DNA from 3 places in the Parageobacillus sp. NEAU-HV-2 genome. Region 2 is predicted to be linked to each of the others. Evidence: predicted binding sites of a transcription regulator. Region 2 holds the regulator's gene; each other region holds the start of a gene.

Region 1 (3,253 bases), on a different contig from region 2:
CTTTTGCAGCTCGCTTCTGCGGTCGCGAATTTCACGTTCAACCTCGGTACGAAGTTTGTGGATTTCATCTTTTGCTTCAAGAAGCGTTTCTTTTTTCAACGCATCCGCTTCTCGTTTTGCTTCTTCCACAATTTGCTGTGCGGCTGCTTGGGCACCGCCAATTTTCGCCTCTGCAATCGATTTGCGAACAAAAAAGCCAACAACGGCACCGACAACTAAGGCAAGCAAAGCGGAGATGATGATTGAATCCATGTTTTCACCTCCTCTTGCTATAATTCAGATGCGTTGGATGTAACTGTCGGCATGTACATTGTTATCAACGTTTCAACATACAGCACAATCGTTGCAAACATCAGAGTTTCAAGCACCGGCAACCCGTTGATTAAGCGTACATAGAGCGAACGGTCCTATGGATGGGAATTTCCGCTTTACGCGAACGCGGTCTAATTTTCCGCAAATGCTTACCGCACTCCCTTGCATGATCGTCCATCATTATGCGAGTTGGTCCAGTGCAAAACGATTCCTTCACTTGTTTATGCACGGACCGCTTCCATCAGCCGGAGTCACGGGCTTTTATCGTTTATTTTTTTGAAAAATATACATGTTAATTTTAAAGGTGGCAAAAATGATTGTCAAGATATAGGAAGTACACACCTGCAATAAATGGAAATAAAAAAGAGAGGAATCGCGTTCCTCTCTCATTTAGTCTTCCAAAAGCCCAAACTCGTCTTGTTGTAATTCGCCGACACCGTTAACACTAGAAGATTCAATGCCGTAATGTTTGCGGATTTCTTGGGCAATTTCTTCGGCAATATGCGGATTCTCTTTTAAAAACTGTTTCGCATTTTCCCGCCCTTGGCCGAGGCGCTCATCTTTATAAGAGTACCACGAGCCGCTTTTTTGCACGATATCGAGCTCCGATGCCATATCGATAATTTCGCCTTCGCGGGAAATGCCTTCTCCGTACATAATATCTACGTCCGCTGTTTTAAATGGTGGAGCCACCTTATTTTTCACGACTTTAATTTTCGTTTTATTTCCCACCATGTCGTTACCTTGCTTGATTTGCTCAGCACGGCGCACTTCTAGGCGGACGGAAGCATAAAATTTTAGCGCACGGCCGCCTGGCGTTGTCTCCGGATTGCCAAACATAACTCCAACTTTTTCACGAATTTGGTTGATGAAAATAGCGATGGTCTTCGACTTATTAATCGCTCCCGATAATTTGCGCAACGCTTGCGACATTAAGCGCGCCTGCAGACCAACGTGGGCATCGCCCATTTCCCCTTCTATTTCCGCTTTTGGCACCAGCGCCGCAACGGAGTCAATGACAATAATGTCGACCGCACCGCTTCTCACCAGTGCTTCTGCGATTTCGAGCGCCTGCTCGCCCGTATCTGGCTGAGACAGCAGCAACTCATCGATATTGACGCCTAATTTTTGTGCATAAATCGGATCAAGCGCATGCTCCGCGTCGATAAATGCCGCTTGTCCCCCTTGCTTCTGCACTTCGGCAATCGCATGAAGGGCAACGGTCGTTTTCCCGGAAGATTCAGGTCCATATATTTCAACAATACGTCCGCGCGGATAGCCGCCCACTCCTAAAGCGATATCAAGCGCCAGCGATCCGCTGGATACAGTGGAAATTTTACGGTCTGTCTGTTCACCGAGCCTCATAATCGAGCCTTTGCCAAACTGTTTTTCAATCTGTTTCAACGCCTGCTCTAAGGCGGCTTGACGGTCTTGATTCACTAACAAACTCCTCCTTTTTTCTCAACTACTTATACTATACCGTTTTTTACGGTTGTTGCCAAGCAAAAAATCGAACGTCTATTCGTTTTCTTGTGGTGAAAATAGAAACAATCTCCATCGGGAAGATAGACGAAAAAGCGGGGAACAACAAGGGGAGAAACGGCTGCGTTCATTCTGCAGCCGTCAATGTTTTTAATAAAAAGGAGCAGCCGTATTTCGCGGTGCGGATGCGAATCGCATCACGGTGGCCGGATAAGGTGAGCGGATAGACATTGGTGCCGTGTTTAGAAGTAGAAATACCGATATACACGGTACCGACCGGCTTTCCTTCAAGCGGGTCTGGACCCGCCACGCCGGTAAAGCTGATGCCGATATCCGCTTGGCAGAGCGTGCGGACATTTTCCGCCAACAGGCGCGCGCACTGTTCGCTTACCGCGCCGTCCGCTGCTAACACGGCATAGGGGACGCCAAGCACTTTTTCTTTTACGTCATTCGTATAGCAGACGACCCCGCCACGAACCACTTGGGAGGCGCCGGGAACAGCTGTCAATTGCTCCAGGAAAAGCCCACCTGTCAAGCTTTCAGCCGCTGCCACCGTTTTCTTTTGCACTTTTAGCGTCTGAATCGCCTTTTCAAATAATGTTTCTTCATTATAGCCATAAAGATAGGCGCCGACGCGTTCTACTATTTTCTTTTCCGTTTCGTCGAGCAGTCTTTTTGCCTCTGCTTCCGAGCGGTGCTTCGCAGTCAAGCGCAATGTCACCTCTCCGTCGCCGGCAAGCGGGGCAATCGTCGGATTAGACTGCTGATCAATCAAGTCTTCAATTCTTGTTTCCAACTCTGACTCGCCGATGCCAAAAAAGCGCAATACGCGCGATTCAATGCGTTCCTCGTGTCCAAGCTTCTCTAGCAAAAAAGCGCGACCGTATTTGCGAAACATCGGCTGCATTTCTTTTGGCGGTCCGGGCAGAAGCATATAGGTAATGGAATCGATCGTAATCACCATCCCCGGCGCCATGCCGTGCTCATTTTTTAATATGGTAGAGCCTTTGAGCACCAATGCCTGCTTTTTATTATTTTCCGTCATGATTCGGTTTGTGCGGGCAAAATAAGCTTCAATGGAACGAAGCGCTTCCTCATCCGTCACCAGCTCCCGCTGCAGCAGGCGGGCGATCGTTTCTTTCGTTAAATCGTCTTTCGTCGGACCGAGCCCACCGGTAAAAATAATCAGGTCAGCCCTTGTTTGCGCCACTTTTACCGCCTGCTCAAGCCTAGCGGCATTATCGCCGACAACGGTATGGAAATAAACGTTGATACCAAGCTCGGCAAGCTGCTGCGACAAAAACTGCGCATTGGTGTTGGCGATTTGTCCGAGCAACAGCTCGGAGCCGACAGCAATAATCTCCGCGTTCAATCAAGGCGCCCCCTTTATTGGACTGCATATATATTTCTATTTGGAATGCAAGAAAGCATGTTTATTTTTCGCAAAATAGTCCCAGCC
Region 2 (3,253 bases):
TTGCGAACGGAGTTGCTGCAGGCGGGGCGTTTCCAACGTGCATCACTTCGCCAAGGGGATCTCGCTCGCTTCTTTCATTAATGATCGTTCAATAAAACTTGGGAGCCGGGGAGGAGTTTCAAAATGGCAAAGTACACAAGAGAAGACATCATGCGCATCGTCAAAGAAGAAAACGTCAAGTATATCCGTCTGCAATTTACCGATATTCTTGGCACGATTAAAAACGTCGAAATTCCAATCAGCCAGCTAGAGAAAGCATTAGACAACAAAATGATGTTTGACGGTTCGTCGATTGAAGGATTTGTCCGCATCGAAGAATCCGATATGTATTTATACCCTGATTTAGATACGTTTGTTATTTTCCCATGGACAGCGGAAAAAGGAAAAGTAGCCCGCTTTATTTGCGACATTTATAATCCGGACGGCACGCCGTTTGAAGGTTGTCCGCGCTATAACTTGAAGCGGATTTTAAAAGAAATGGAAGCGCTCGGCTTTACTTCGTTCAACTTGGGCGCGGAACCGGAGTTTTTCCTATTTAAATTAGATGAAAAAGGACACCCTACATTGGAATTAAATGACCAAGGTGGCTATTTCGACTTGGCGCCGACAGACTTAGGGGAAAACTGCCGTCGCGATATCGTGCTTGAGCTTGAGGAAATGGGATTTGAAATTGAAGCTTCCCATCATGAAGTGGCGCCTGGCCAGCATGAAATTGATTTTAAATACGCAGATGCGGTGAAAGCGTGCGACGACATCCAAACATTTAAGCTCGTCGTCAAAACGATCGCCCGCAAGCATGGCCTTCACGCCACATTTATGCCAAAACCGATCTTCGGCATTAACGGGTCTGGAATGCATTGCAATTTATCATTGTTTAGAAATAATGAAAATGCGTTTTTTGATCCAAATGCAGATTTGCAATTAAGCGAAACGGCGTTGCAATTTATTGCCGGCGTGCTGAAACACGCACCAAACTTTACGGCGGTAACGAATCCGACTGTCAACTCCTACAAACGTCTCGTTCCCGGCTATGAAGCGCCATGTTATGTAGCCTGGTCCGCCCGCAACCGCAGCCCGCTCATCCGCATCCCAGCTTCCCGCGGCATGAGCACGCGCATTGAGGTGCGCAGCGTCGACCCATCAGCCAATCCGTATTTGGCGATGGCTGTATTATTAGCGGCGGGATTAGATGGAATCAAAAACAAGCTGACTCCACCGGCTCCGGTTGACCGCAACATTTATGTCATGACGAAAGAAGAGCGCTTAGAGGAAGGAATTGTCGACTTGCCAGCGACATTGGCGGAAGCGCTCGAAAACTTAAAGGCGGATGAAGTCATTGTACAAGCGCTCGGAAAACATTTATTCGAACATTTCGTCGAAGCGAAAGAAATTGAATGGGATATGTTCCGCACCACGGTCCATCAGTGGGAACGCGATCAATATATGGAACTCTATTAAAAACAAAAAGGCTGTCTCATGCGAACGAGACAGCCTTTTTATCATGCGATCAAGAAGAGCTCCCGATCTTGCTTCATTTTCTATTTTAATGGATAATGCGATAGACGCCGATCACTTTGCCGAGAATGGTGCAATTGCGGACGATAATCGGCTCTAAATTCGAATTTTCCGGCTGCAGGCGAATATGGTCTTTTTCTTTAAAAAAGCGCTTGACAGTGGCCTCATTGTCCTCGGTCATCGCCACGACGATATCCCCATTATCAGCGGAAGACTGCTGACGCACAATCACGTAATCGCCATCCAAAATCCCTGCCTCAATCATGCTGTCGCCCATCACTTCCAGCATAAAAACTTGATCTTCTTCGGAAACGAGCCGTTTTGGCAGCGGAAAATAATCTTCGATGTTTTCAATCGCGGTAATTGGCTGTCCGGCCGTCACTTTCCCGATCATCGGCACGGAGACGACATCTTCTTTTTCCTGCGACGCGGTAAAATCGGCATCCAAAATTTCAATCGCACGCGGTTTGGTTGGGTCGCGGCGAATGTATCCTTTGCTTTCGAGCCGCGCTAGATGCCCATGCACGGTAGAGCTTGAAGCAAGTCCGACCGCTTCGCCAATTTCCCGGACTGAAGGAGGATATCCTTTTGTTTTTACCTCTTTTTTAATGAAATCTAAAATTTGCTGCTGCCGCTTTGATAGTTTTGTCATCCTATACACCTCTTACCATACCATTTGTCTACATTATAGCATGCAGTCGCAAAAAAAACAAACATAAGTTCGAAATTTGTATTGACACAAACAAATGTTCTTTATTATAATGAGGACAAAACCGAACAAACATTCTTAAGAGGTGGGGAATATGAAACGAATGATGGTGCATTATCTCATCTTTTCTTCGTTGCTGTTTATGGTGATCGGGGCGTTGTTTTACGCAAACAAACCGGTGAAAAAAGATCAATATATGGAAATCACCGTTGTTTCCGGAGATACGCTTTGGAAGCTAGCGAAAGAATATGAAGATCAGCATCGGCTTTCCACGGAGGAATTCATCAACTGGGTCGTCGACGTTAACCACCTATCCGGCCAGCGAATTGTTGCCGGTGAAAAAATTGTCATTCCTGTGTTAAAATCAAAGGAAGATAGACAGCTGGCTGTCAACCAATAACATGAAAGAGGATGGTATCGCATGAAAGCGATTATATATTGCCGTGTCAGCACCGAAAAAGAAGAGCAGGAAACGTCGCTCGAACGGCAGAAGGAAGAGCTTGAGCAGCTTGCGAAGAAGCACGGCTTTGAAGTAGTGAAAGTGATTATGGAGCAGGCGAGCGGTTATGAAGTGGACAGAGACGGCGTGTTTGAGCTGCTTTCGGCATTAAAAGAACAAGAGATTGACGCGCTTTTAGTTCAAGATGAAACTAGGCTGGGGCGTGGCCATGCGCGAATTGCCCTGCTTCATTGCATCCAAAAAGAAGGAGCAAAAATATATACCATCGCCCATAACGGTGAAATGCAGCTGTCGGAAGCGGATGAAATGGTGCTGAGCATTATTAGCATTGTCGAAGAATATCAACGGAAAATACATAATTTAAAAATTAAGCGCGGGATGAAGCGGGCGGTGGAGCAAGGCTACCGTCCCGAACGAAATTTAAAACATATGGGGGAAAACGCCGGCCGGGAACGAATAGAGCTCCCGGTCGAAGAAATCGTCCGCTTACGCCATAACGGTTTAACGTTTGCGGAAATTGCTGCGACATTGCGCGGGTTTGGCTACGATGTTTCGAAAGCGACCGTTCA
Region 3 (3,253 bases), on a different contig from region 2:
TCTGCGTCTCTTCGCCAATCGTCGCGGCAATGGTCTCCAGACCGACCGGCCCGCCGGCGAATTTTTCGATAATCGCTTTCAAGAGCTTATGATCGATATGATCAAGGCCCAATCGGTCGACTTGCAGCAACTCGAGCGCTTCTTCCGCCAACGGAAAAGTAATCGTCCCGTTTCCCCGCACTTGCGCGAAATCGCGGACACGCCGCAGCAGTCGGTTGGCGATGCGCGGCGTTCCGCGCGAGCGCCGCGCGATTTCTGTCGCTGCTTCCGGTGCGATTTCGACCTGCAAAATTTCCGCTGTCCGTATCACAATTTGGCTAAGGTGTTCTACACTATAATACTCTAAACGGCTGATGACGCCAAACCGGTCGCGCAGCGGGGCAGATAAAGCACCCGCCCTTGTCGTGGCACCAACGAGGGTAAACGGCGGCAAATCAATGCGAATGGACCGGGCTGTCTGTCCTTTGCCGATGACAATATCCAAACAATAATCTTCCATCGCCGGATACAGCACTTCTTCCACCGTACGGTGCAGCCGGTGAATCTCATCAATAAATAATACATCCCCTGGTTCTAATGACGTTAAAATGGCCGCCAAGTCGCCAGGCCGCTCAATCGCCGGACCGGAAGTGGTGCGCAAATGGACGCCCATTTCATTGGCAATAATCGCCGCCAACGTCGTTTTTCCCAGCCCCGGCGGACCGTATAATAGGACATGATCGAGCGTTTCCTCACGCATTTTTGCCGCTTCAATAAATATTTTTAAATTTCCCTTCACTTTATCTTGTCCAATATATTCGTGCAAAAATTTCGGGCGGAGACTGTATTCAAGTGAAACGTCTTCACGGTGGACGTCACCGGAGACAAGGCGTTCTTCCATCATCCACCCCTCCCTTTATTTTAACAGTTGCTGCAGCGCGCGCTTCACATATTGCTCAGTAGATAAGTTTTCTTTGCTAAGCGCTGGTATGACTTTTTGAATTTCCCGTTCCCCGTAGCCAAGCGCTTTTAATGCTGCGATGGCCTCCTCCAGTGCGGCGGCGTGAAGCGGCGCTGTCTCTTCCTGATGGAAAACAAAGCGGGTATGCGGAGTTGCCATAACCGAAGCCAGCTTTCCTTTTAAATCAAGGATCATTTGCCGGGCTGTTTTTTTCCCGACCCCTGGAAATTTGCATAAAAACGCTTCATTTTCTTGTTCAATCGCTTCAACCAGCTGCTCCGGCTGCCCCGCGGCTAAAATCGCCAATCCGCCTTTGGGGCCAATTCCCGATACTTGCAATAGTTTGGCAAACAGCATTCGTTCCTCGCGGGTGCGAAACCCGTACAAAGCAACGATATCTTCACGGACGTACTGATATGTATAAACGGTTACGATCGTATCGCGGCTTTCTTGAAAGGAAAACGGATTCGGGGTAAAGATTTGGTACCCGACGCCATTATTGTCGATGACAATATATTCCGGGCAGACGTAATCGACATACCCGCGGACAAATTCGATCAACGCTGAACTCCTCTCCTTTTCTTTCTGCCTTTCCATTGTATCATACCATTACATTATAACAAAAAGCGAATGTATATTCCTGTTTGGAACATAAAAAAAGACTTACCAAAATGATAAGTCTTTCTATCGGATCACGGCAAAATGGCGATATGTTTCGATCACATCTTTATATTGCGATTTCGAGAGGACGCGAATTCCTTTTTTCAGTTGCTCATGCTGACGGCTCTCCAGTTTTTTTACATCAATTTGAAAAAATGATTGAATAATCCGTGTGGAATGTGCAGGTTTGCCCTCAAAAATAGATAATGTTCCGTCTTCCGTAATTCCAAAATAACCATTCGCCTTTAATAATGGAGAAATATCATTCACTGTTTTGCGAAATACAATCGTTTGATCATCCATATCCACAAGCTGCCAGTCTTTATATTTTTTCCATATCTCTTTCATGGAAACAACGGTTTCTTCCTTTGTTTCTTGGCTCACTTCTCCGTCTAAGTATTGCCGTTCTAAAATAATCGTCATTTTTACGGAAGATGGCGCAGCAATAGCAGTTTGTATGAGCAATACATAGGAAGCAATCATAATGAAGAAAGTGGCAAGAATTCGCATCTCCTTTTCCTCACTTTCAAGGTAAAATAAACAATATGCTTATTTCTATTCTCACCAACGTGAGAAGTTTTATCCATTTTCTTTCGATTTCCGCACTTGTTAACGTTTTATCTTCCTCTGTTCTGCCTTATTTTTGCGAATCGCCATTCGATGCAATCTGTTTCAAATTAAGTAAAAAATAATACCCGACGCCTCAAGGCATCGGGCATTTCGCTTACTACTCTTCCAATACCGATTCGTCCAGATTATGGTACACCTCTTGGACGTCGTCGTCATCTTCAAGGGTATCGATTAGTTTTAACATTTTCTTTAAATCGTCGCCGGCAAGCGTCGTATACGTTTGCGGAATCATCGTAATTTCCGCGCTGGCAAACGTAAAGCCTTGTTGCTCTAATTGTTGCTTTACTTCTTCGAATGTTTCCGGCGTTGTATAAATTTCAAACGAATCTTCGGTCGTTTCCATTTCTTCCGCTCCTGCTTCGATCGCTTGCAGAAGCATCTCATCTTCGTCGATGTCCAGTCCTTCGCGGGCAATCACCAGCAGCCCTTTGCGCTCAAACAAATAAGAAACGCAGCCGGTTTCGCCTAAATTGCCGCCGTTTTTCGAAAAGGCCACGCGTACGTTCGAAGCGGTACGGTTTTTATTATCGGTTAAACAAACGACCATCACGGCAACGCCGCCAGGCCCATATCCTTCGTAGCGAATTTCTTCATAGTTTGTATGTTCTTGGTTCCCCGTTGCTTTTTTAATCGCGCGCTCAATATTTTCGCTTGGCATGTTAGCGGCTTTTGCTTTTTCGATCACCAGGCGCAAGGATGAATTCGACGCTGGGTCGCCTCCGCCTGTTTTTGCCGCTACATAAATTTCTTTCGCCAATTTCATAAACAATTTGCCGCGCTTTGCGTCTTGCGCGTTTTTCCGGCGTTGAATATTCTTCCACTTGGAATGTCCAGCCATCGAAATTTCTCCTCTCATCGCAACGAAATTTCCGATATTACTATACCAAAAAAAGAGGAAAATGTCATATAACAAAAAAATATGCCGATTCCTCTTCCACTTAGCCAGCTTTGCTCGTTAAAGACTATGTTTCGCTAAAAATGGGAACACCTAAAAAGGTGTCCCCACTTTTTCACCATTAACGG

What was found. The regulator LexA, encoded in region 2, represses DNA repair genes until DNA is damaged. The targets are predictions, from matches to a motif close to CGAACATATGTTCG.
Region 1: the regulator LexA is predicted to act here: its motif matches at 1,824-1,837, upstream of recA (recombinase RecA).
Region 3: the regulator LexA is predicted to act here: its motif matches at 1,568-1,581, upstream of ruvA (Holliday junction branch migration protein RuvA).

Annotation. Positions count from the first base shown of each region.
Region 1 covers NZ_JBXUJJ010000001.1:632,807-636,059, reverse strand. The annotation lists gene rny (ribonuclease Y) at 1-252, opposite strand, end outside; gene recA (recombinase RecA) at 703-1,752, opposite strand; gene AC1WMD_RS03415 (competence/damage-inducible protein A) at 1,922-3,166, opposite strand; gene pgsA (CDP-diacylglycerol--glycerol-3-phosphate 3-phosphatidyltransferase) at 3,203-3,253, opposite strand, start outside.
Region 2 covers NZ_JBXUJJ010000009.1:28,768-32,020, forward strand. The annotation lists gene AC1WMD_RS14290 (MerR family transcriptional regulator) at 1-81, shown strand, start outside; gene glnA (type I glutamate--ammonia ligase) at 124-1,458, shown strand; gene lexA (transcriptional repressor LexA) at 1,544-2,167, opposite strand; gene yneA (cell division suppressor protein YneA) at 2,319-2,624, shown strand; gene AC1WMD_RS14310 (YneB family resolvase-like protein) at 2,646-3,253, shown strand, end outside.
Region 3 covers NZ_JBXUJJ010000002.1:313,800-317,052, reverse strand. The annotation lists gene ruvB (Holliday junction branch migration DNA helicase RuvB) at 1-880, opposite strand, end outside; gene ruvA (Holliday junction branch migration protein RuvA) at 896-1,501, opposite strand; gene AC1WMD_RS05010 (intercompartmental signaling factor BofC) at 1,625-2,110, opposite strand; gene AC1WMD_RS05005 (YebC/PmpR family DNA-binding transcriptional regulator) at 2,328-3,068, opposite strand; gene AC1WMD_RS05000 (YhcN/YlaJ family sporulation lipoprotein) at 3,247-3,253, opposite strand, start outside.